DNA from 4 places in the Vibrio bathopelagicus genome. Region 1 is predicted to be linked to each of the others. Evidence: predicted binding sites of a transcription regulator. Region 1 holds the regulator's gene; each other region holds the start of a gene.
The links. The regulator PurR, encoded in region 1, represses purine synthesis genes. The targets are predictions, from matches to a motif close to TNANGNAAACGTTTNCNTNA.
Positions count from the first base shown of each region.

Region 2: IHV80_RS12675 (NCS2 family permease) is a predicted target of PurR. The motif match lies at 3,096-3,115, and genes of this name have one in related genera.
Region 3: metK (methionine adenosyltransferase) is a predicted target of PurR. The motif match lies at 2,460-2,479, and genes of this name have one in related genera.
Region 4: IHV80_RS09690 (phosphoribosylaminoimidazolesuccinocarboxamide synthase) is a predicted target of PurR. The motif match lies at 2,960-2,979, and genes of this name have one in related genera.

Region 1 covers NZ_CP062500.1:2,409,348-2,414,369, forward strand. The annotation lists gene torR (two-component system response regulator TorR) at 69-782, opposite strand; gene torD (molecular chaperone TorD) at 1,071-1,718, shown strand; gene purR (HTH-type transcriptional repressor PurR) at 2,036-3,040, shown strand; cyclic di-GMP riboswitch class I at 3,211-3,296, shown strand; gene IHV80_RS10610 (TfoX/Sxy family DNA transformation protein) at 3,424-4,014, shown strand; gene IHV80_RS10615 (TVP38/TMEM64 family protein) at 4,147-4,827, shown strand; gene IHV80_RS10620 (putative signal transducing protein) at 4,873-5,022, shown strand, end outside.
Region 2 covers NZ_CP062500.1:2,865,423-2,870,444, forward strand. The annotation lists gene frsA (esterase FrsA) at 1-1,147, opposite strand, end outside; gene IHV80_RS12670 (xanthine phosphoribosyltransferase) at 1,237-1,701, opposite strand; gene IHV80_RS12675 (NCS2 family permease) at 1,786-3,075, opposite strand; gene IHV80_RS12680 (aminoacyl-histidine dipeptidase) at 4,129-5,022, shown strand, end outside.
Region 3 covers NZ_CP062500.1:3,157,489-3,162,510, reverse strand. The annotation lists gene IHV80_RS13970 (DUF2189 domain-containing protein) at 1-782, opposite strand, end outside; gene metK (methionine adenosyltransferase) at 1,150-2,304, opposite strand; gene tkt (transketolase) at 2,660-4,654, shown strand.
Region 4 covers NZ_CP062500.1:2,194,790-2,199,811, reverse strand. The annotation lists gene IHV80_RS09700 (helicase-related protein) at 1-1,003, shown strand, start outside; gene IHV80_RS09695 (transporter) at 1,207-1,584, shown strand; gene IHV80_RS09690 (phosphoribosylaminoimidazolesuccinocarboxamide synthase) at 1,758-2,861, opposite strand; gene IHV80_RS09685 (SulA-like leucine-rich domain-containing protein) at 3,172-3,579, opposite strand; gene IHV80_RS09680 (hypothetical protein) at 3,949-4,137, opposite strand; gene IHV80_RS09675 (SEL1-like repeat protein) at 4,303-5,022, opposite strand, start outside.

The sequences.
Region 1 (5,022 bases):
GAGACATCAAGGATGTCTCGGTTTTTTTACGTTCAAATTTTGTTGCTAACTAGAACTCCCTAAGAGAATCAGTCACCAGCAAACATGTAACCTTCACCGTGAACCGTCACAAAGATTTGTGGGTTCTTAGGGTCAAACTCCATCTTCGCACGCATACGACGGATTAACACGTCAATGGTTCGGTCGTTTGGAGCATCCACTCGGTGGCTGATCATGTTCAAAATACGTTCGCGACTTAACACTTGGTTAGGGTAAGAAGAAAGCGCAACGAGCAGCTCATATTCCGCTTTAGTCAGCTTAACTGGCTCACCATTTTTACTTAAAGCACGACGAGGGATATCAAACGTCCACTCACCAAAACGAACCACAGATTCGTCTTCTACTTCAACAGTCGCACCAACCGCTGTTTTACGAGCAGCAGCAATACGCCAAAGTAAGTTTTTAACTCGAACTAATAACTCGCGAAGTTCGAAGGGTTTAGTAACATAATCGTCTGCGCCCATTTCTAGGCCTACAATTTTGTCGATGCTATCCGTGCGTCCAGTAACTAAAATAATCCCAATGTCCGATTGACTGCGTAATTCGCGAGTTAGCATCAATCCATCTTCGCCTGGTAAGTTGATGTCTAGCATAATGAGGTCAACGTTGTTTTCTTCCAACACATTTCTCATCTGAGCACCGCTTTCCGCTTCACTCACTGTGTAACCTTCGTTCTGGAAATATCCAACCAGCTTACTGCGGGTTACCACATCATCTTCTACGACTAATACGTGATAGCTCATCTACACCACTTTTCTTATTTAATAGTTTCAGTAACCATTCTATTCATAACTAGTAACAATTCTAGTGGTACAGCAGATAAAAGCGAGAAACATGAACCTTTTTTGATACAAGACAATCTAAAACCTTGCTATTTATCGTCCATGGCAATTCAATATAGGCATTACGACTAACGAGTCACTTTGCGTTCAGCAAATAACCTTGTTATTGAGCCTTGGTGTGCTTATGCCCAAATGACTTATCGATGCTTGGGTATATAAACATCACAAGACTAAATCAGGATCTATGAAATGAAAGATACGAAAGCATTCAACGAACAAAGAGCTGAAATATACTGGTGGCTATCAAGCTTGTTCGCTAAAGAGCTCACACAAGAAGAACTCGATCACTACCACTCTGTTGAGATTCGTTCTTTTCTGACTGGTTTAGGCGAAAACGAAACACTTAAGCCTGCGATTGATAAACTGGTAGACGCATTGAACCGTCTACAAACACGTGATGATGCCCAACTAGAACTGTCTGCTGACTTCTGCGATCTATTCTTAAAGACAGATAAACATGGTGCTCTACCTTACGCTTCAATGTACATCGGCGAAACGGGCCTGTTAAACGACAAGCCAGCTAAAGACATGGAAGACATCATGGCTAAGCACAACTTGGTGGTTAACAAAGATCTAAAAGAGCCAGCAGACCACATTGCTATCGAACTCGATTTCTTGGGTAATCTCATCATCCGTTCAAACGAAACTGAACTTGAAGAAGAATTAGAGAAATCGTTCGCTGTTCAACAGCAATTTATTGAACAACAACTTCTTACTTGGGTACCAAAGTTCAACGTTAAATGTCGTGAAATCGATTCATTCGGTTTCTATGCATCGGTTGCATCTCTTCTCGTTGCCTTCTGCAATCTGGACACTCAGTATTTAGCGGGTGAATAAGATTCGCTGATGATTAAGTAAACAAATTCAATAGAATGTGACAATTCACCCAGAAATCTGGGTGAATTTTATTGCGAGTAATTTCTAGTCAGTCTAAAATTGTGACCGCAAACGATAAAATATGAAACATTCACGAAATGCTATGCTTATTTAAGTTCAGAGCATTTCGGTGTTAAGACAAGCCGCTCAATAGCGGTTTTTTGTTTTTTAGCACTTTAATACCCCAAAGAGCCCTACAAATTTAAGCTCTTAGTTAGGTAGCTTAACGGCTACTTTATTCCGTACTTTGGGAAAGTAGCTTCTAATAGGATAAAACCATGGCCACTATAAAAGATGTCGCTCGCTTAGCAGGCGTATCAACTACCACCGTTTCTCACGTAATCAACAAAACGCGTTTTGTTGCAGAAGCGACTCAAGAGAAAGTAAACAAAGCCGTAGACGAATTAAACTACGCGCCAAGTGCTGTTGCTCGTAGCTTGAAATGCAATTCAACACGTACTATCGGCATGCTTGTGACTCAATCAACAAACCTCTTCTTCTCTGAAGTGATCGATGGTGTTGAAAGCTACTGCTACCGTCAAGGTTACACTTTGATTCTGTGTAACACGGGTGGTATCTATGAGAAGCAACGTGACTACATTCGAATGCTTGCAGAAAAGCGTGTAGATGGCATCTTGGTTATGTGTTCTGACTTAACAGAAGAACTTCGTGGCATGTTAGATCGCCATGCTGATATCCCAAAAGTTGTCATGGATTGGGGTCCTGAAACCTCTCAGGCTGATAAGATCATCGATAACTCTGAAGAAGGCGGCTATCTAGCAACCAAGTACCTGCTAGAACGTGGTCACACAAAGATTGCTTGTTTAAGTGGCCACTTAGACAAAGCAGCATGTGTAGAACGCATCGCGGGTTACAAACGCGCACTCAATGAAGCGAAGGTCGCAACCGACGAAAAGCTCATCATTGAAGGTAACTTTGAGTGTGATACCGCTGTACTTGCAGCTGATAAAATTGCTCAGATGGAAGATCGTCCTACTGCTGTATTCTGTTTTAACGACACAATGGCGCTTGGCCTAATGAGTCGTCTACAACAGCAAGGCATTCGCATTCCTGAAGATATTTCGGTTATCGGTTACGACAACATTGAACTTGCAGAATACTTCTCTCCACCATTGACGACGGTTCACCAACCTAAGCGTCGTGTTGGTAAAAATGCATTCGAAATTTTGTTGGAACGCATTAAAGATAAAGATCATGAAAAACGTGTCTTCGAAATGCACCCTGAAATTGTTGAGCGAAGCACAGTTAAAACGTTAAATTGATTGATAAATCGAGTTTAATTTCATTAAGCGCACCTTTGGGTGCGCTTTTTTTATAAGCAACTAAAATAAACCTAGTTGCATAACACCAAGATCATTAATTGAAGCAATATCACATTTTGAAATATCAGGTGTGAGCCTCATTCAACAAAAACTTTATTCTATTCAGTCAGTCACGCACAGGGCAAACCACTCGAAAGAGTGAGACGCAAAGCTTCCGGCCTAAACCACTCGTTGGTATGGTAGCGGGGTTACCGATGGCAAAATGCAGTAGTTACTAACAATTTAGTAATTTACGGCTTGTTGACAATTTAATTGCAACATTTTGCTAATCTCTCGGACCTGCTTATTTGGTGGCGTAGTTCAAATACACCGAGATAAATAACATGGATAAACCGATACTAAAGGACTCAATGAAATTATTTGAGCCCCTAGGAAAAATAAAATCACGCTCAATGTTTGGTGGATTCGGGCTTTTTGCTGATGACACTATGTTTGCTCTGGTTGTAAATGACCAGCTGCACATAAGAGCGGACAAAGACACAACAAAGCAATTCGAGCAACAAGGGTTTCAACCATACGTCTACAAAAAACGTGGTTTCCCTGTCGTCACTAAGTATTTCGCATTGCCGGAAGGCTTGTGGCAAGACCAAGAAAAGATCTTGCAGCTTGCTACGACGTCTCTGGGTTTTGCTAAAGATGAGAAAGCGGAGCAGTCTTCTGCTAAGCCAACTCGACTAAAGGACCTCCCTAACCTTCGATTGGCTACCGAGCGTATGTTGAAAAAGGCGGGGATCGATTCCGTAGAATGTTTATATGAATCTGGCTCTGTAAACGCATTTAACGCCATCAAGGAATCGCATGCATCCTCTGTCAGCATTGAGCTGCTTTGGGCGCTAGAAGGTGCGATCAATGGTACTCATTGGTCTGTTATACCGCAGCAACGTCGTGAAGAGCTTATCAGTCGCGTCAATTAATATTGTCAGTTCAAACTATCTACATAACTAAGCCGCATTCTTGCGGCTTTTTTTATATCTGTTGAAAGTTAATCTATGCTTTGCCTGTCTATCTATACTAATGGTATACATTGAAAATTAGAGGAAGTATCAATGAGTAAGAAAATGATATTGGGTATCGTGTTGGTCGTAACCATCGTCCTATTAGGCGTCAATTTCGGCCAATACCTAACACTTGAGAATGCGAAAGCTCAACAAGCTGTTTTGAATGACTACATCGAGAGCAATTTTATTGCTGCTGCTGCGATTTACTTCGCCGCCTATGTCATGATCACGGCTTTCTCAATTCCCGGCGCTGCGGTTGTTACACTCTTAGGCGCTGCTCTATTTGGTTTCTGGAACAGTTTACTGCTAGTGTCTTTCGCGAGTGCTATTGGTGCAACCCTCGCCTTCTTAAGTAGCCGTTACCTGTTACGTGACTGGATCCAAACCAAGTTTGGCGACAAGTTAGCAACGATTAACAAAGGCGTTGAAAAAGACGGGGCATTTTACTTATTTTCTCTACGTCTAATTCCTGTCTTCCCATTTTTCCTTATCAACCTGTTAATGGGGTTAGCCCCAATGTCGGTGACTCGTTACTACATCACGAGCCAAATAGGCATGCTGCCAGGTACCGCGGTTTTCTTGAATGCTGGTACTCAACTCGCAGAAATTGATTCACTTTCAGGTATCGTATCTCCTTCAGTATTATTGTCGTTTGCTTTGTTGGGGGTATTCCCAATTATTGCTAAATGGTTGATGAGTAAGTTTCGTTCAGCACCTGTTGCTGAATAACGTATATGGCTGACTAACACCTAAAGCCGAATAAGGTTCTATTCAATGAAAATTTTCAGTGCATCGAATCCTACAGAAGCCCATATCATCTGTGGATTGTTAGAAAGTGAGAATATTGCGTGTGAAGTCCGTGGTGAGGGTTTGTTCGGTTTGAAAGGGGAAATCCCATTCACCGAGGAAACTGACCCTTACGTA
Region 2 (5,022 bases), 460 kb from region 1:
TGTAAATAGCAACCAGTTGATTATCCAGATGCGGTGAAACAGGGTCACCTTCCAAAGCCAATGCCAAGATAGGAACACTCGTTTTACTGTTAGCCAGCAAACCTTGCACCTTCAATGACCAAGCCATCAGCTGCCCAGAAAGGCTATTGATATCCACCGCACCTTTGCCAAGGCGAGAAGCCAACACATCCAAATGCATCTTAGGCATCTGCTTTAGTTTGTCCGCATGAACAAAGATGTCGTGGATCGGAGCGCCAAGAGAGATACAGGCTTTGAGTTTGTGCTGCTCAAGGAAGGATAACCTCACCATCGCGTTACCACCGAATCGAAACCCAAACAGACCGACTTTATGGTGGTCTACCCATGGAATGTTAGGCAGTTCATTCAACACGGCTTGGTGCAGACAAGAAGAGTCTTCGGTCAACGGCCAGTGCGAACTGTGTCCTATCGACGGCATATCAATCGTTAGCATCGCAATGTTTTTCGGTGCTAGGTAATCTCTAAACAAACGCCACATGTCAGTTTGCAAGCTATCTAAACCAGCACTCACGATCACGACAGGTTGTGGTTTGTCTGTTTTGGTTAGGTGTAGGTTCGCCTTTATCTTTTTGTTTTGATATGGCACTTCGATTTGTTTGACGATCAATTTGGTGTGTTTGATCGCTTCAGAATACGCCGCGTTCGCTAATACCTGTGCCTGAGCAGCAAGGTTATCGTTCTTTAGATGTGGGTAGCCCGCAATGCTAAAGCACAAAGAGGCAGAAAATAGCTCTTCAGCCATCTCTTCACCACTCTTCTCATTAGAACGATTTTGATGCTGCATACCCAGCTTAGTCCACTCGTATGCCCAGTTACCACTGCGGTAGCCCATCACGGTATCTAACCACTCATCGGTGGTACGAGAATTATCGGATGAGGCGATGCGAGCCAATACCGCTTCTTGCTCTATCGGGTTTACGCCTTGCCATACCCATTGAAGACGTCTTAGGTTTCGATACCAAGATGAGTTCTGCTCTTCACGCTTTTTATCCAACAGTTCTTCTGAACTTGGCATGTAACGCGTGAGCATTGAGGTCTCTTTGGCCTGCTTGTGTTTTACAAACAAGGTTTCCGAAAGGTTCGAGCTCGTTTCTTCTGATTCAGACATTGGGATACTTAATAAGAAATGGTTGTTACTAATCATATAAAAAAAAATGACCCTATAAAGGGTCATTTCTCAAAAAACTAAGTTTACGCTTATTTTGACTTGCGATTTACCGGCTCAACGAAGCTTAGGCTAGTATCCCAAGGTTGCTCAATCCATGTGTCTTGAGCGATATCAACGATGTATTCATCTAACAAATCTGCGCCAGATGGTTTTGCACATACAGCGATCAGTTTCGCTTTAGGGTACATTTCGCGAAGCTTGCGTGCAGTGTCACCACTATCAACAAGATCTTCAACAATTAGGAAACCTTCGCCGTCACCTTCTGGTGCTTTAACGACTGTCATATCACGTTGATGATCGTGGTCGTAGCTAGAAATACAAATCGTATCTACGTGACGAATACCTAGCTCACGAGCCAAGATTGCACCAGGAACCAAACCACCACGGCTTACTGCCCAGATACCTTTCCACTGTTCTGCTGGCATTTGCTTTTCAGCTAGTTGACGGCAGTAAGTCTGCATGTTGTCCCAAGTGATAACGAATTTGTTGCTCATAGTATAAAACCTAATAATTTTGTCATGTTATTAGAGGCTATGCCTTACATAGCCTCTTCAGCGATTAAGCAGAAATCTAGACGATTAAGCGAAAATGTATTTAAGAATAAAGATAACCGACATTACCCACACAGCAGGTGAAACGTCGCGACCTTTACCACTTAGCAGCTTAATTGCGGCGTAAGCGATGAAACCTAGTGAGATACCCTCAGCGATAGAGTACGTCAGCGGCATAAGCAGACATGTTACCACGACTGGTGCAGCTTCCGTAAGATCACGCCAATCAATGCCAACTAAGCCAGACATCATCAGAATTGCTACATAGAAAAGTGCACCTGATGTTGCGTAAGCCGGAATCATACCTGCTAGTGGCGAGAAGAAAAGAGCCAGTAGGAATAAGATACCGACCACAACCGCAGTTAGACCGGTACGACCGCCTTCAGCAACACCCGCAACACTCTCAACGTAAGATGTCGTGTTTGATGTACCTAGCAATGCACCGATAGACGTTGCTGTAGAGTCAGCAAGCAGTGCTTTATTTAGACGAGGAAGTTTACCGTCTTCTTTGATTAGGTTTGCTTTCGTAGCAACACCAACCAGAGTACCCGCTGTATCGAACAAATCGACGAACAAGAATGCGAATACCACTGAAATCATACCGATTTCAAATACAGCAGAGAAATCAAGCTGCATGAATGTAGGTGCAAGGCTTGGTGGTGTAGACATGATGCCGCCGTATTGAACGTCACCAATAATAATACCAAGAGCCGTGATTGCTAGAATCGCAATCATTACTGCGCCTTTCACACCACGGTGAACAAGAGCAATCGTAAGGAAGAAGCCTAGTGAACCTAAGATGGGTGCAATAGCGGTAATGTCACCCAATGTAACTTTAGTCGCAGGGTTAGAAACAACGATGCCAGCATTACTAAGAGCAATAAATGCTAGGAAAAGGCCGATACCCGCAGAGATACCAACACGCAGAGACATAGGAATCGAGTTGATAATCCATTCACGGATCTTAAAGATACTTAAGAAAATGAAGATTACGCCTGATACGAAAACCGCTGCCAGAGCAACTTGCCACGTATAACCCATCCCCATAACAACTGCATAGGTAAAGAATGCGTTCAAACCCATACCTGGTGCTTGAGCGATTGGGTAGTTAGCAACAAAGCCCATGATGAAACAGCCAATAGCAGCCGCTAAACAGGTTGCTACAAATACAGCGCCATGGTCCATACCAGCATCAGCTAGAATCATTGGGTTTACAAAAATGATGTAAGCCATTGTTAGGAAGGTTGTTAGACCTGCGATGATTTCAGTGCGCACATTGGTGCCGTTTTCACTGAGTTTGAATAGCTTTTCGAACATTATCGAATCCTATAAGGGTAAAAAGTAAACGGTTGCGTAATCGATTGGCTGTGGATTATAAAGTTATCAAATAACAAATTCCAGATAGAATTAAGGCTCTAATCGATATTTATCAGAATGGCGTATGAAACAAAGCGATTAAAAACGTAGAGTTCAACAAGAAATAACCTTAATAAACAGTCAATTAAGATAAATAATCACGATGAAAAATCTTGGTTACTTTTTCGACCATCGGTTATTTTGATTGAGAATCTAGCCATTAAATTCTGAATTCAAACCCACAAGAGTTGTGTATTTTTCAACAGGATCAGTAATAAGTCGCAAATTGATATTTTGGCGTTTAAAAAACAACCGCAGAGAATGGGGTAAGTTGGTGTAGTAGGAAAAAGTAGCAGGCAAAAAAAACGCCACTCAAAACTGAGTGGCGGTAGAATCTGTCAACCAAAAGGGCTGTAAAAGAATTCCAATATATAGGGGTGAACAAACTGTTCAAGTCACATGCTTACGGTATTAGTAACCAAAGCTTGTTGGGTATGCAAAGTTGCTAGTGTAAACAGAGCTGTTAAGCCAGAACATTGCAGATGGTAAACCTTTCATAACTATCACCTTAATAAATCAATAAAAAACGAATTTGATTTCTCGGTTCCTTGGAGGCGATAAAACGGACTCATCCTTTGAGCATTTACTCTTCACTTCAGAAGTTGGTTATTAATATACCCGAAAGAAAAAAGATTACAAGTATTTTTTGCTATACGTCACACTTTTAGCTAATTATGGTTATTTAAGAAACTCAATCCTGTAATTAAATCACAAAACAGACTTAAACAAACGTTTGCTTACACCATTTATAAGCATCAACGCACTTACTTGTGATCAAATGAACAAGACCGCTTTCAAAAATTGAAACATTTGACGTTTAGAAGCGCTACTCGTCAAAAGCCTCAAGTGGTATGCTGTTGCCATCAAAACAGACCCATATTTTAGATTTTTGTTCTAGATTTTTACCCATAAGAATCATAAATATATGGTTACCAAATAAAAAAGGAGTCATCCGTGTCTGAATTCCATTCTGAGATCAGTAAATTATCCCCTGCCCCTATTTGGCAGTTCTTCGATAAGATTTGCTCAATCCCACATCCTTCTAAGCATGAGGAAGAGCTAGCTCAATACATTATTGCTTGGGCAACAGAGCAAGGTTTAAATGTACGTCGCGACCCAACGGGTAACGTATTCATTACTAAACCTGCAACGCCAGGCATGGAAAACAAAAAAGGTGTTGTGCTACAAGCGCACATCGATATGGTTCCACAAAAGAACGAAGACACGGTTCACGACTTCGCTAAAGATCCTATCCAGCCATACATTGATGGTGAGTGGGTTACAGCAAAAGGCACAACACTTGGCGCTGATAACGGCATGGGTATGGCTTCTTGCCTAGCGGTTCTTGCTTCAAACGAAATCAAGCACGGCCCTATCGAAGTTCTACTCACCGTAGATGAAGAAGCAGGTATGACTGGTGCTTTCGGTCTTGAAGCCGGTTGGTTAGAAGGCGATATCCTTCTTAATACCGATTCAGAGCAAGAAGGCGAAGTGTACATGGGTTGTGCTGGCGGTATCGACGGTGCAATGACTTTCGACATCACTCGTGATGCAGTCCCTGCTGATTTCGTTACACGTAAACTTACGCTAAAGGGCCTTAAAGGCGGCCACTCTGGTTGTGATATTCACACAGGTCGTGCAAACGCAAACAAATTGCTTGCTCGTTTCCTTGCGGGCCACGCAAAAGAGCTAGACCTTCGCATCGTAGAATTCAAAGGTGGTAGCCTTCGTAACGCTATCCCTCGAGAAGGTTTCGTAACGGTGGCAATACCAGCTGCAAACCAAGATAAACTGGCTTCGCTATACAACTACTACACTGAACTGCTTTCAACAGAGCTAGGTAAAGTA
Region 3 (5,022 bases), 750 kb from region 1:
TTTTTGATGATTTCGTGGTAAGCATGCCATGTTCCGTAACCAAGTAATGGCATCGTTACAATCATACCTACACCGTAGGTCGCGAAGCCGACTAAGATACCAGTACCAATGATACCGGCCCAAACGACCATCGCAGGGATGTTGGATTTAACGGCGTTGAAGCTAGTGAAAATGGCACTCATCACATCAACACGTCTTTCCATCATCAATGGAATCGAAAATGCTGAGATGCTGAATATGAGACTCGCGATAACCAATCCAATCACCGAACCAGTAATAAGGAATGGCGCAAACTCGCTTAATGGTGCTCCTTGTACGGAAGGGTAGAGTGCATGCAATAACGCAGCAATCCGCATCCAAAATATCATTGCAACCATCAACACAATCGCAAAGGCCCATTGGTGCGTGGAGTTGCGAGTAATTGCTTTCATCGAGTGCAGTAGGCTGGCGTTGTGCCCTTTTTCTCTTTCCCAAGCTGCGTCATACAAGCCCAGTGCAAGAAAGGGCCCTATCAGCATGTACACGATCAGGCTTGGCATTACGACCAAGTGTGTTCCTTGCCATTGGACAAGTTGAACAATCACGATTGCCGCTCCCATAAAGCACAGTCCGTAAAATGCGCTGATTATTGGCATTTTCACTAAGTCATGCAGGGCGAGAGAAAGCCAGTGAAATGGGGCGGATATGCTTACTTGGTTACAAGGAATCGTACGAGCGTAATCACGATCGCTGACTCTGTCTTTTTTATCGTTCAATTCGGATGGGTGTACAGTACGAGGCATATATCCCCCTAGTTAAATAACGTCCTAGTTATAGTTCCATAAAGCTCAGTATTGCGATCATATGAGGATTATGGTGTTGAGCTAAAATGCTCTTTTTCGTCCCAGTTATTGTTCTAGCGTGCATTTAACGAGAGCTATCAGACTGAATTACTTTGAGTTAAATGTGAGCTTGATCGCCTAGGAGTTACCTTAACTATTGTCAGTAGTGTTCGAAAACACAAATTATCGGTGGGTTTTTATACTAAGTGGTTAACGGTAAAGGTGTCTTTTGAAAGGCAGATAGATTGGGTTGGGAGAGGTAAGTACATAAAAATAAAGCCCTTACTAGCAAGTAAGGGCTTTAAAGAAGTGGTTTGCTTTGGCTAAATTATTTTAGGCCAGCAAAGTCTGCAAGCATTGCCGCTTTGTCAGTTGCTTCCCAAGGGAACTCTTCACGACCGAAGTGGCCGTATGCAGCTGTCTGTTTGTAGATAGGTTGAAGAAGATTCAGCATCTCTTGAAGACCGTATGGACGTAGGTCGAAGTTTTGACGAACGGCTTCAATGATGATTTCGTGAGCTACTTTCTCAGTACCAAACGTTTCAACCATGATAGATGTTGGATCTGCTACACCGATAGCGTAAGACAGTTGAATCTCACAACGGTCAGCCATGCCAGCAGCAACGATGTTTTTCGCAACGTAACGTGCTGCGTAAGCCGCAGAACGGTCAACCTTTGATGGATCTTTACCAGAAAATGCGCCGCCACCGTGACGAGCTGCGCCGCCGTAGGTATCAACGATGATCTTACGACCAGTTAGACCACAGTCACCCATTGGGCCACCGATTACGAAACGGCCTGTTGGGTTGATGAAGAAGTTAGTGTCTTTGTTGATCCACTCTGAAGGAAGTACTGGCTTGATGATCTCTTCCATTACCGCTTCACGTAGGTCAGGTGTCGTTACTGAATCACAGTGTTGAGTCGAAAGAACAACAGCATCGATACCAACGATCTTACCTTGGTCGTATTGGAACGTAACTTGAGACTTTGCATCTGGGCGAAGGAAGTCAAGCTTGCCGCTCTTACGTACTTCAGCTTGCTTCTTAACAAGAAGGTGAGAGTAAGTAATTGGAGCTGGCATTAGGATTGGTGTTTCGTTAGTCGCGTAACCAAACATGATACCTTGGTCGCCTGCGCCTTGATCTTTAGGATCGGCTTTATCAACACCTTGGTTGATGTCTGGAGACTGCTTACCAATTGTGTTTAGTACTGCACAAGAGTCAGCGTCAAAGCCCATATCAGAATGAACGTAACCAATTTCACGAACTGTTTCACGAGTGATTTCTTCGATATCAACCCATGCAGACGTTGTTACTTCACCGCCAACCATAACCATGCCGGTTTTTACGTAAGTCTCACAAGCAACACGTGCTTTTGGATCTTGTTCCAAGATGGCATCAAGAACAGCATCAGAGATTTGGTCTGCAATTTTATCTGGATGGCCTTCTGAAACAGATTCAGAAGTGAATAGGTGCTTAGCCATGAGAGCTCCACTTTTAGTTTTTAGGTGCTAATTTCAGGCGTCGCAAGCTAGGAAGCGCCGCCATTAAATACAGTATATTTTGTAGGTGTTTCTACATCTAGACGGCTATTCTAAATTCCAGCGGTCGAATTACAAGCTCTTTTTTATGATATGTCATAACTAAACGTTTGCGTATCGTTCGAGATAAGGCATTCCTAAGTGATGTAAATGTTCGAAAATTGCGAAAAATGACCGTTAAAATGCCAGTAAAACGTTTGCAGTCACTAAAGTCGTTTGAGAGAATACCCGCGCTAATAAAAATGAAAATTTTAGCATCAATCTCTTTTTTAAATCGCTTATGTACTCAGGAGCAGACATGCCTTCTCGTAAAGATCTAGCCAATGCAATTCGCGCACTTAGCATGGATGGCGTTCAACAAGCAAATTCAGGCCACCCTGGCGCACCTATGGGTATGGCTGACATCGCTGAAGTTCTTTGGCGTGGTCACTTGAACCACAACCCAGCAAACCCAGAGTGGGCTGACCGCGACCGTTTTATCCTGTCTAACGGCCATGGTTCAATGTTGATTTACTCTCTGCTTCATCTTGCAGGTTACGAGCTTTCAATTGAAGACCTTAAGAACTTCCGTCAACTGCACTCTAAGACTCCTGGTCACCCAGAGTACGGTTACGCTCCTGGTATCGAAACAACGACGGGTCCTCTAGGTCAAGGCATCACCAACGCTGTTGGTATGGCGATGGCTGAGAAAGCATTGGCTGCACAGTTCAACAAAGAAGGCCACGACATCGTAGACCACTTCACTTATGCGTTTATGGGTGATGGTTGTCTGATGGAAGGTATCTCTCACGAAGCATGTTCTCTAGCTGGTACGCTAGGTCTTGGTAAGCTGGTTGCTTTCTGGGATGACAACGGCATCTCTATCGATGGCGAAGTGGAAGGTTGGTTCTCTGATGATACACCTAAGCGTTTTGAAGCTTACGGCTGGCACGTAATTCCAGCGGTTGATGGCCACGATGCTGACGCTATCAACGCGGCTATCGAAGCAGCTAAAGCGGATCCTCGTCCAACACTTATCTGTACTAAAACTATCATCGGTTTTGGTTCTCCAAACAAAGCGGGTACGCACGACTGTCACGGTGCTCCACTAGGCGCTGATGAAATTACAGCAACTAAAGCGGCACTTGGTTGGGAACACGGTCCTTTCGAAATCCCAGCAGATATCGCAGCTGAGTGGAATGCGAAAGAAGCGGGCGCAGCTAAAGAAGCGGCTTGGAATGCAAAGTTTGACGCATACGCAGCGGCTCACCCTGAGCTAGCAGCAGAATTCAAACGTCGTACTAACGGCGAGCTTCCAGCTGAGTGGGAAGAGAAAGCAAACGCAATCATTGCTGACCTTCAAGCTAACCCTGCAAACATCGCATCACGTAAAGCATCTCAAAATGCTCTAGAAGCGTTCGGTGCTATGCTACCTGAATTCATGGGCGGCTCTGCTGACCTTGCGCCTTCTAACCTGACTATGTGGTCTGGTTCTAAGTCGCTTGAAGCGAACGACTTCTCAGGTAACTACATCCACTACGGTGTACGTGAATTCGGTATGACGGCTATCATGAACGGTATCGCTCTGCACGGTGGTTTCGTACCATACGGCGCAACGTTCCTCATGTTCATGGAATACGCGCGTAACGCTATGCGTATGGCTGCTCTGATGAAAATTCAGAACATCCAAGTTTACACGCACGATTCTATCGGCCTAGGCGAAGATGGTCCTACTCACCAACCGGTTGAGCAGATCGCTTCTTTACGTCTGACTCCAAACATGAGCACATGGCGTCCATGTGACCAAGTTGAATCTGCTGTTGCTTGGAAACTGGCAATCGAACGCAAAGATGGTCCTTCTGCGCTTATCTTCTCTCGTCAGAACCTTGCACAACAAGATCGTGACGCTGAGCAAGTGGCTAACATCGCTAAGGGTGGTTACATCCTGAAAGATTGTGAAGGCAAACCAGAGCTTATCCTTATCGCGACTGGTTCTGAAGTTGAACTAGCGGTTAGCGCTGCTGCTGAACTGACAGCCGAAGGTAAGAAAGTACGCGTAGTCTCTATGCCTGCAACTGACGCATTCGACAAGCAAGACGCTGAATACCGTGAGTCTGTACTTCCATCTGACGTTACAGCACGTATCGCAGTAGAAGCTGGCATCGCTGACTTCTGGTACAAGTACGTTGGCTTCGGTGGCAAGATCATCGGTATGACAACGTTCGGCGAATCTGCACCAGCAGGCGAGCTATTCAAGATGTTCGGTTTCACTACTGAAAACGTAGTAAACACAGCGAAAGAGCTTCTTGCTTAATCATTAACTGATGGCCTTGTGCTAACAGTTAAATGACGGAAAAAACCGAGCGCTGAGCTCGGTTTTTTGTATCTGGGATTTGTTTTCTCCTAGACTCATACCAATCACAGTAAGTAAGTGATCAGAAATAGCGTAGGAAAAACGCTTGAGAACAAGGCGGCTCTTTTCGACAAGAAGTTTCGATAAGTAGTTATTCTACAATCAAAAATTCTAACGACGTTATCGAGTGTTTTAACAAGCTAGGGTGAACAGTTATTTACTACGATTGGTATACCCCTACAAGCAGCAGAACAATCTGTCCTAGGTCGACTGAGTTATTCAAGTAATGCCTTTTGGGTAGGATTCAGTTATCATCTGTTGCACGAAAT
Region 4 (5,022 bases), 210 kb from region 1:
AGAAGGCTGTGACTTATCCCTGTTAATTCAGATTGTTCGTGGTCGTGATTATCCGCCTCTAGAAATAGACCAACAAGCACTGAATGAAGCTCAAGGGTTGGCCAAGCAAATGCGTGAGGTGTTTGAACTTCCTCAGTTAGAAGCTGCATCACGTTACCAGCGTATTGAGCTACTTAATACTATTATCCAACTGCACCCTGAGCTGGTGTTTGTGCGCAGACTGAAACGAAAAGAAGCATTTGCCAATGGGATTCTAGAAGTGGTACTCGGTCGTCAGAATCGTTTCCCTGACAAGGCGCAAGCGATGTTGGTGCTGGACACGCACAGCCTGCCGGGAAGAGGCGTTAAACAAACACTGACCCTAGCGACAGTGACTGCGCCGATTCCTTTAGATCTCGCCGTTGAAGCGGAGTTAGGTGAATGGCAACAAGGCGAAACCGTGGTCAATAATGATGGTGTATTTACTGAGATGGCTTTGGTGTACGCAGGCCGCACGATTGCGACTAAGCAAGTCGCGGCTGAAGGTCAGTTATCATTGAAGCCGATTGTCGATCTTGTCGTGAGCGGCGTTCAGCTTCCCGGTTTTGCAGAGGCTCGTACTCGAGAGATCAAACATTGGCAACTGTATGTGAAGCTTGGGCTCGATGAAGAGACAAAATATACACCCGAGATCGAGCAACTGAACTTTGAACTATGGTTTATAGAACAACTCGAAGTATTAGGCGTGACGGATGTCGGAGAGCTAGAAATGTTTGAACATTCTGATATCCCGTTTGATGGAATTCCCACATGGGCTTACTCAGAGTTCTCGGAAAAATACCCGTTTTCATTGAGCCTTGCTGATTTACAATTGGATGTTGAATACTTTCCCGCAAGAAAGCTGATTTACGTTCATTATCAATCGGGTAGTCGGAAGTTATCACCAAAACGTTGGGAACTGCCAACATGGTCTGGGTGGCGTATTCAGTACAAAAAAGCGAGCCGGATAATTGATATCAAATAGATGGATAAGTTTTATCTCTAAAATATTAATCAAATAGGTGCATATATGATATTTAAGTGCTTATTTTGTTACAAACTTGATTTTTATATGCCTTTTTAACCAATCAAAAGGTCATAAAAGACCATTCTTCTATATCCTATTGCTATATAGAAAGAGTTGATAGATATTGAGTATATTGTGTTGCCAAAGTGTCGGGGGACATCATGGATAAACAGGAAGAGACGCGTGTAGAGTTCGATTACACAACATTTCTTGGCGCCTCATGCAGTAAAAAATGGACTTTTCTGGAAGCACTCACCACTATTGCACCAGTATTCAGTACCGTCTGGAGGGATAGCATCAAAGAGCTAGCCAGCCCAGAAGATCGCTTATGGCAAATGGCATTGAAATCAATGTCTACACGTAAAAGCGATGAATCTAATATTGTCACTTTGCTTAAGCTAGCAAAGTTAGAAGGGATTAATGAGCTGAAAGTTGTGATGCCATATTCGCTTGAAGATGAGCAAATTGAGTACATAGAATCACGTAGTCATTTGGTGATTGCAGATAATTCTGGTGAAGAGTTCACTATCAAGCTTTGAGCATCAACCAAGCTTTGATCACAAACCTTCACGGTTAGCGGTAGCCATTCAATAGTTTCAATGAAATCTACATTGTAAAAAGGGCCTCAATATTGAGGCCCTTTTAGTATCTGAAATTTGTGCTTACTAGCTAGCTTCTTAGCTGACTAACTTTCTAGCTTGCGAATAGTCGACTAATCGATTAGCCCGTAATCGGCACGAAGCACATCAATGATTTCTTGTTTCGGATTGTTACTTAATACAATCTCGCCACCGGTGATTTTCGCCGCAATATCAAGGTAAGTACGAGAAAGAGACATTAATGCATCCAAAGGAAGTTCATTGTCACGCGCTAATGCTTCACGCTCTGGCATACGTTCTTTGTTCAACAGAATGTCGGCATCAGGGAAGTAGTTAAGTAGGAACTGACGGAAACCTTCTTTTGAGTTCTCGACGATGTTGCCTTTGTTGTACTCTTGAGTATCCCAAATGCGAGATGAGTCTGGAGTACCTACCTCGTCCATGTAGATAAGCTTTTCTTTACCTTGAGCATCGTTCACGTAGCCGAACTCAAATTTCGTATCGACAAAGGTTTGATCGACGTTTGCGAGTGCTTGGCTAATTACGTTGAAGCCTTCTTTTAGAAGTTTCTCGTAATGCGCAATGTCACTTGCTTGAGTAAAGTTGAAGGCTGCGAAGTTGTCTTCGATGTTGTTGCGAGTGATGTTCACATCGTCAGCTTCTGGTACGCCAGGAATTCCTTTCAAAATCCCTTTTGTAGAAGGCGTGATTAGAAGCTCAGGTAGCTTTTTGTCTTTCTCAAGGCCTTCAGGCATCTCGATACCGCAGAATTCACGTTCGCCGTTCGCGTATGCACGCCACATAGATCCTGTGATGTATTGACGACAAATCGCTTCGATCATGACAGGGCGAGCTTTTTGTACAATCCAAACGAATGGGTGAGGGATATCAAGAATGTGACTGTCAGCAAGGCCGTTGTCTTTAAACAATTTGAACCAGTGGTTAGAGATAGCATTCAGAGCTGCTCCCTTACCAGGAACACCTTTAAGATTACCTTCACCACGCCAAATACAATCAAACGCAGAGATACGGTCACTGATCACCATGATTGCTAAAGGCGCATCTGGCGCTACATTGTAGCCTTTCTCTTTAATTAGTCGTTGGCTATCTTCTTCAGTTAACCAGTAGACCGAACGAACCTTGCCACTGTGGACAGGTTTATCAGTACGGATTGGTAGGTCATCATTTACGGCAAGAACTTGATCAGCAAGGCTCATTTAGACATTCCTATCTTTTATCAAACGTCATACAGAGAAGTGCGGTGTGCACATGATTAGACGGGCATTATACCCAATCTACTATTTGCTTCCAGATAAAAAGCAAACGATTGCTAATTCTGTTGATCAAATAAAAACCCCCGCCTAACAATCCGCTAAAAAATTGGCGAATTGTAGGGCAGGGGAAGGCAGTATATTTGGACTGTGTTTTGGAGCTATGCTGTCAAGTTAACTTAAGTTTGTTAGCTAAAAGATTAAGCTATGTTTATGGGCTATGTTTTTGAGCCAAAATGTTATTAAGCAAGGTGGTCTAGTGAATACGCTCTGAATTGGCATCAATAAAGAAGACTTCACACTGAAAGCGCATTCCTAATGTTCTTAGGTATTGCTGACTGAATTGATCAATCGAAGCACTCGCAACAATCGCGCTCGCATTCTTAGATCGAATGGCTTTCTCGACGGTTTCTACTTCTGTCATTTGATTAGAGGCTTTCATGTGAATAACACGATCACAGCAAACATTATGTTGCTGCAGCTGTTTAGCCGATGGTCTTGGTGTTTGAGCCGTAAACAGTAACCACTGATGTTGATTGGACAGCAACGCCATTTTGGCAAACAACGCTTCTTCGTTTGAACTTTTTGTTTCACGAGAGACGGATGTAAATGCGCAGTGAGTTAGCGGGCTAGAGTGTTGGGCTTTAACGTGTGCTTGAATCATTTTGCTGTCCTTATATGCATGCTGTATGTGTATACAGTAGTTTTTGTTACTTATAAGATCAAGCGGTTTTTGTGGGATTATTGGTCGTTTTCTTGCAATGGAGTAAGTGATTTTTACTTAAGTTGTTGATATTTAATTGAAAATTGAATTTGACTGATTTTTCTATTTTGTCTCATAAATTGAAAAAATGTGATTTCTATACAGGTGTATACAGTGGTTTTTACAGAAAAGTACTGTATACATCTGTATAGAAGATAAGAAGATAAGAAGATAAGAAGATAAGAAGATAAGAAGATAAGAAGATAAGAAGATAAGTCTCAGATACAAAAAAAGCGCCTTAGGCGCTTTCTTATATTTCAACGGTGTTACTTATCTCAGTGTCGCTTGGGAGAGTTTTGTTCTCATTTCCATTTCACCAATATTGAACTGGCGAACATCAATGGTTGCAATATCATTGCACTCTTTACATGCATGATGACACTTACCATCTAGGTAGTCGTGCTTTTTTACTAGGCTTGGCTTTTTGCACCAATCACAAACGCCTTCTATTGTGAACATATTTTCTCCTCACCTGTTTAAGTCAGGTGTATTTTCGGCGCAAATTATGACACAAGTAAGACCCATTAGTTAATAGTTTGTTACCCGTTTTTGAGAGGGGGATCGATTGCAACACTAATAAAATCGGTATCTTTGCGATCTTGGAAAATGAATATGTGTGGTTGTTTACGGTTTTGTAACATTTTGTAAGATGGTTTTTAGCGCATTGTTCAAACGTTTCATTTCTTCGTCACATCCATGACCATCAGGGTGATAGATTTTAGAGAGCTGTTTGTATCGAATCTTAATGCTTTTTTGGTCAGGAATAGAGCTAGGTGTGTACCCAAATAGAGCGCAGGCTACTTGCAAAGCATTCAGACCTTTGTTGTTTTTCTGCTTATTCAATTCGTTATAGATGGTTTGAAGCTGGCGCTTTTGTTGCTTAATAGTGAAATCTTTGGCGCTAAGCTGTGCTTCAAGTGTTTGTTGCTGCTGATTCAACTCACCAGATTTCAGAACCTGTCTCTTTCGCGAGATAACTAGAGTCGCGCTGATACTTGCTATTGCAATCAAAACGGCCAGCACTGCGCCAATCATATAGTCAGAGCTTGTTAGATTAGAGCTTGTCGCTTGGCCATTATAGGGCTGAACGGAAGGGGATAAGCTTGATAGCCCTTGATTAGGTCGTTGTTGATCAGGTAACTCCTGACTTGTGTTGGTTTCTGTGTCGATGTCGTCATTGAGCTGTTCAATCGAAGAGATTTGTTTGGCACGCTGTTGGTTGAATTGTGCTTCCAGAACGCGATTGTACCCCTCTTCTGCATCAGGATTGTCTTTTAAGGCCGCTTCATACCATAACTGCGCTGAATCTAACGGTTGCAGTAGCTTTTTATCAAGTGAGGATTC